Sporocytophaga myxococcoides: one gene and its partner. The protein of the gene in region 2 interacts with the protein of the main gene of each other region in a pairwise test. Links are inferred from orthologs where the notes say so. Each region holds a gene or a part of one and is shown on either strand. Other genes may lie near its edges.

The links.
Region 1: the proteins of tsaE (region 2) and rlmB interact in binary tests that used the Escherichia coli proteins (3 or more experiments, as listed by UniProt). The link is inferred for Sporocytophaga myxococcoides from one-to-one orthologs.

What each region holds. Positions count from the first base shown.
Region 1 is NZ_BBLT01000012.1:74,418-77,514, reverse strand. What follows is about bases 338-3,097. They hold rlmB (23S rRNA (guanosine(2251)-2'-O)-methyltransferase RlmB), read left to right. Parts: upstream 338-1,219; coding sequence 1,220-1,975; downstream 1,976-3,097. Other genes in these bases: MYP_RS22010 (mannose-1-phosphate guanylyltransferase), read right to left, coding at 2,017-3,093; MYP_RS22020 (glycosyltransferase family 117 protein), read left to right, coding at 338-1,148. In the rest of the region: more of MYP_RS22020, read left to right, coding at 1-337. UniProt on the Escherichia coli protein: Specifically methylates the ribose of guanosine 2251 in 23S rRNA.
Region 2 is NZ_BBLT01000008.1:214,759-218,063, reverse strand. Bases 189-3,156 are described here. They hold tsaE (tRNA (adenosine(37)-N6)-threonylcarbamoyltransferase complex ATPase subunit type 1 TsaE), read right to left. Parts: upstream 1,911-3,156; coding sequence 1,467-1,910; downstream 189-1,466. Other genes in these bases: MYP_RS18325 (bifunctional response regulator/alkaline phosphatase family protein), read right to left, coding at 1,996-3,156; MYP_RS18335 (alanine dehydrogenase), read right to left, coding at 250-1,470. Also shown: MYP_RS18340 (OmpA family protein), read left to right, coding at 1-162; more of MYP_RS18325, read right to left, coding at 3,157-3,305. UniProt on the Escherichia coli protein: Required for the formation of a threonylcarbamoyl group on adenosine at position 37 (t(6)A37) in tRNAs that read codons beginning with adenine.

The DNA of each region.
Region 1 (3,097 bases), on a different replicon or contig from region 2:
TGAACTCATGTGCTCCAAATGCAATACTGTTCACTGGTGGAGACAATGATACTTTCCCTCTCTGGTATGTTCAGGAAGTAGAAGGTTTCCGTACTGATGTACGTGTATGTAATCTAAGTCTTTTGAATACAGACTGGTATATTAAGCAGATGAAGCAACAGGCTTATGAATCAGCACCATTGCCAATATCCTTGAATTTTGAAAATTATATTCAGGGAAAGAATGATCAGATTTATTTTGTGGAAAAGCCTCAGTATAAAAATGGAATCAATCTTGCTGGTTATATTCAACTTGTAAGAACTGATAATCCGGAAATCAGACAGGAAAGCGGAAGAGGCGATTACTATACAACACTTCCTTCGAAAAATCTGTACTTGAATATAGATAAAAATGCTGTGCTGGCAACAGGTGCAGTGCCTGATACACTTAGAGGTCAGGTTCTTGACAGACTTGCATGGAATATCGGAACAAATACATTGGAGAAGAAAGATCTTATCATTCTTGATATGATCGTTACCAACAATTGGAAAAGGCCGATTTATTTCTCTACTACATTGTCTGGTTCTAATTTCCTAAACCTTAAAGATTATACTCAATTAGAAGGTTTGGCTCATAGATTAATGCCGATAAAATATCCGAACGCTTCCCAGGGCTATGTTTATGATAAGGTGATGTATGATAACATGATGAAAAACTTTTTCTGGAGAGAACTTGATAATCCTAAAGTTTACTATGATGAAAATTATTTCAGAATGACTGTAAATTCAAGATCTCAGTTCTACCGTCTTGCGTCAACACTTTATAATAACGGAGAAACAGAAAAGGCAAAAGAAGTAGCAGAACATTGTTTTAAAGTAATGCCTGATGATCCTATTACTTATGATATTGCAACACCTCCTTTTATTCAAATTTTCTTTAAAACAGGAAATGAGAAAATGGCTATGGACATTGCTAATAAAATGGGGAACAGAGCTATTGAAAATCTTGAGTATTACAAGAAGGAAAGGATACCATATGGAAGAGATTATGAGCTGAACTTCTACATTCTCGATTCAATCATAAGAGCACTGAAAGAGGGTGGCAAAGCCAAAGAAGCGGCTAAGTTTGAAGAAGTGTTAATGTCTTACTCTTATCTATTTAATCAGTAAAAGTAAATTAAAGAAATACAACCATCACAATGCCAGGCTTGTCCTGGCATTGTGATTTAAACGAATACCAAATGGAGAGAAATTCCCCGCATAATAAATCTGAATTGCTTTTCGGTATAAGACCGATCATTGAAGCCATAGAAGCAGGTAAAGAAATTGATAAGATTCTTGTTCAGAAGGAACAGTCTTCTCCTTTAATGAATGAATTGTTACAGGCTGCATTTCATCATAAGGTGCCGGTTCAAAGAGTGCCGGTAGAAAAGCTTAATCGCATAACCAAGAAGAATCATCAGGGAGCGATTTGCTTTATGTCCTCTATTGTCTATGCTTCTTTGGATAATGTAATTTCTGATTGCTTTCAGTCAGGCACAGTTCCAATGATTTTGGTGCTTGACAGAATTACTGATGTTAGAAATTTTGGGGCTATTGCAAGGACAGCGGAATGTATGGGGGTTCATGCTATTGTTATCCCTGCGAAAGGGGCTGCTCAGATTAACAGTGATGCAGTTAAAACTTCTGCAGGAGCATTGAATCATATTCCAGTCTGCAGAGAGGAAAGCCTTATTAAAACCATAAAATACCTTAAAGAAAGCGGGCTGTCTGTAATAGCATGTACGGAGAAGGCTCAGAAAACAATAGCCCAGGCGGCTTACAATGATCCGGTTGCAATTGTGGTGGGGTCGGAAGAAGATGGTATTTCTGATGAGATCATTAAAAAGGCGGATGAAATTGTAAGGATACCAATGACTGGAAAAATAGGGTCTTTGAACGTATCAGTTGCGGCTGGAATGATATTGTATGAAGCAGTTCGTCAAAGAGGGGGCTAGACTATAAAAAAAGAAAGCCCCGAAGAGTCGGGGCTTTTATATTAAATAAACCTTGCGTCTTTCTTATTCTTGGTGTCTGAAACAAAGTCTTTAACTCTTTGCTCATGATCTTTTTTGCAGATCATAAGAACATCATTAAATTCTGCAATGATGAAGTCTTCAAGGCCTTCTACTACTACTAATTTTTCTTTTGGTACTTTAACAATACAGTTTTTAACATCATAAAGCATCGTATTGCCTTCTATCACATTACTGTTCTCATCTTTATTGGATAGCTCATACAATGATTTCCAGGTGCCAAGGTCACTCCAGCCAAAGTCACTAAGCATTACAAACACTTCTTCTGCTTTCTCCATGATGCCAATGTCAATAGAGACATTCTTGCATTGAGAATAAGCTGTACTAATAAAGGTTTCTTCTTCTTTTGACCAATATTTACCACTGCCTTCTTCGAAGATTTCTGCCATTTCAGGCAAGTGTTTCTGGAAGTTCTTTATGATAGCGTTTACATTCCAGATGAAAATTCCTGCGTTCCATACAAAGTCACCACTTTCCAGGAATTTCTGAGCAAGTTCAAGCTGGGGTTTCTCAGTAAAAGTTTTTACCTTTTTTATTCTGTCCGGGTTTTCTTCAATATATTGAATATAACCATATCCCGTATCAGGCCTGCTTGGTTTAATGCCTAAAGTAATAAGCTTTTCACTTTTCGCAGCGGCATCCATTGCTATTTTTATGGTAGACTCAAACTCAGTTTCCTTAAGAATAACATGGTCTGAAGGTGCAACTACCATTGTTGCATTAGGATTGCTTTGTTTTATCTTATAACATGCATATGCGACACAAGGTGCAGTATTTCTGGCTATAGGCTCGCTCAGTATCTGCTCATCTTTCATGAATGGCAGTTGTTGCTTCACCAAGTCAGCATATATTTTGTTTGTAACAACCAGTATATTCTCTTTGGGAAGAATATTGAAATACCTCTCAGCGGTTTGTTGCAAAAGAGTTTTTCCGGTACCTAATACATCGTGAAACTGTTTTGGGAATTTTTCTCTGCTGAAAGGCCAAAATCTGCTTCCGATCCCACCGGCCATAATCACCACATAATAGTCTTTATTCATTATG
Region 2 (3,305 bases):
AGAAGATCAGAATCTGTAAAACGTTATCTTGGAACCAAAGGTGTAAATGCAAGCAGAATTACAACTGCAGGTTTCGGAGAAACAAAACCTGTAGACACTAATGATACAGATGCCGGTAGACAGGCTAACAGACGTGTGGAGATGAACATTATGTATGAATAGTATTATTCCCAAAAATATCCTATAATAAAAAAGAAACCGGTCTATTTGACCGGTTTCTTTTTTATTATAGCTTTTACTTTAAGCTTTTTAAAATCTTGCTGCTAAAATTAATTTCATATCCTTATACTTCATATTAAACTTCTTAGCTATATAAGGATTAGTAAGACTACCTTTATAGGAATAGACTCCTTTCATAAACCATTCTTTTGAATAAATCAATTCCTCAGTCCCTCCCTTTTTAGCTATTTGTAAAATAATAGGAGTAAATATATTGCTTAATGCTGTCGTCGCAGTTCTGGCGACTCTTGATGCGATATTGGGTACGCAATAGTGAATCACATCATACTTCCTGAAAATAGGGTTTTTGTGACTGGTAACCCTACTGGTTTCAAAGCAACCACCCTGATCAATACTAACATCGATTATCACTGAATTAGGCATCATTTCAGCTACCATATCCTCAGTAACTACGCATGGACTCCCCTCATCAGACCTAAGAGAGCCTATCACAACATCTGCTTCCCGTAATTCTTTTCTTAATGTAATAGTATCTATTGTAGACGTATAAATCTGAAGCCCCAAATCATGTTTTAACCTTCTGAGTTTATATACCTGATTATCAAAAATCTTCACCTCACATCCTAATCCTGCAGCAGCACGTACCGCATATTCTGCAACTGTTCCGGCGCCAAGAATTACCACTTTTGTAGGTGGTACTCCTGTAATTCCTCCCAATATAACTCCTTTTCCATTTTTGCTATTGAGGTACTCAGCTGCAATAAGCATAACAGTACTGCCTGCTATTTCACTCATGGCTCTTACAACAGGCATTCCCCCTACCTTATCTTCAATAAATTCAAAGCCAAGCGCAATCAGCTTTTGTTTGTTGATAGCCTGAACAAGTTCCGGGGTAAGCGTTGAAATCTGAAGTGCAGAAAACAATGTACTTCCAGGTTTCATCATACTGATTTCCTGTATAGTAGGCGGTTCTATCTTTAATACAATATTAGACTGAAATACTTCCTGAGATGAATAAGCTATTTTAGCTCCTGCATCACTGTATTCTTTATCAGAATATTTTGCCGATACACCAGCACCTGTTTCGACCACCACATCGTGACCATTGTTAACCAACAATGCTACAGCCTCAGGAGTGAGACACACCCTATTTTCCAGATCCTGTATCTCCTTGGGAATACCAATATTAAGACGGGTTGTACCTTCAGGAATTTTTAATAGTGCCTCTTGAGGATATAAGGCATGTTCTTTTGCCAGAGCTTCAATACCCGATTTTAAGCTGCTTTTCATGTTTTAGAAAGATGAAAAATTCTTTGTTGATTATTATCTACTTTTAGAGAAATTCTTAAATGATGCGGAGGTATAAGAGATTCTATTTTTGAAGGCCACTCTATAAGACAAATATTTCCTGAAGAAAAATACTCTTCACTGCCTATATCAAGTGCCTCCGTTTCGCTTTTTAATCTGTAAAAATCAAAATGGTAAATGCTATTGCTGTTAGCTCCAAGATATTCATTTATCAAAGCAAATGTCGGACTACTTACATTTTCAGATACCCCAAGTTCTTTGCAAATTTCCTTTATTAAAGTGGTCTTTCCTGCTCCAATCTCTCCTTCAAACAGCCAAATTTTTTCTAAATCGGCAAATTTAATAATTTCCGAAGCTACCTGTTTAAGTTCAGAAAGATCCTTGCTCTGTAATATTTTATAAGGTTGTGTACTTTCTCCCATGAATCGTCTGAAAGAAGAATTGTCTGGTCGGTAAATTTACAAAAATTTATCAACCAGACAATTCATTTACTTCCCCAACTAAACCCTACTTTGGAGACAAGGTTATAAAAGGAATTATCATTTCTTCCAAAGAAACCCCTCCATGCTGGAAAGTATCTTTGTAATAATTAACATAATAATTATAGTTATTGGGGTAGGCAAAGAAATAATCTTCAATGGTAAACACATAAGCTGTAGACACATTTCTTTTAGGAAGAAACATGCGCTCCGGCTTTCTGCAGACATAAACGTCCTTTTCATCAAAGCCAAGGTTTTTCCCCTGCTTATATCTCAGGTTAGTATTAGTACTTTTATCTCCGATTATCTTAAATGGTTTTTTAACCCTTATTGTGCCATGATCAGTAGTAATGATCACTCTACCTTTTTTCTCAGCAATCCTTCTTAAAGCTTCCAGCAATGGAGAATGCTGAAACCAGGAGTTGGTTAATGATCTATAGGCTGATTCGTCAGGAGCAAGTTCTCTAACCATTGCCATATCTGTTCGAGCATGAGACAGCATATCGACAAAGTTGTAGACAATAACATTCAACTTATTGTTCATTAGGTTATTGATATTATCCAATAAAGATTTGCCATGACTAATATTGATAATTTTATTGTAAGAGCTTTTAATATCAAGTTTGTTTCTTACTAACTGAGCTTTTAAAAGTTCTTCTTCAAAATTATTTTTTCCCTCCTCTTCTTCATCACTAACCCAATATTGAGGAAATTTTTTCTCTATTTCAGAAGGTAGTAAACCTGAAAAAATTGCATTTCTGGCGTAAGCTGTTGTCGTTGGTAGAATTGAATAATAGTTAATCTCTTCATCCACATTAAAATAAGTATTAATGGTTGACTCCAGAACCTTCCATTGATCATATCGGAGATTATCGATAAGAATAAAAAATAAAGGTTGCTCTTTTTCCAATAGAGGGAATACCTTTTTTTTCATAATCTGATGAGATAGAACAGGTTTTGAAGAGTTTGCATCATTTAACCATGATTCATAATTATCAATTACAAAATCTGCAAAGTTCTTGTTGGCTTCACTTTTCTGCATGTCAATAATATCCTTCATACTTTTGTTCTCGGTATTATCGATCTCTAACTCCCAATAAACCAACTTCTTGTATATCTCAGCCCACTCTTCATGTCCAATACGGTCGTTATAAGCCATGCTAAGATTTCTGAAATCCTGTTGATAACCGATATTGGTTTTCTCAGTAACAAGCCTTTTATTATCCAATATCTTTTTGATACTCAATAATATTTGATTTGGATTTAATGGTTTAATGAGGTAGTCAGCTATTTTGCTTCCGATAGCCTCTTCCATAATATGTTCCTCTTCACTCTTAG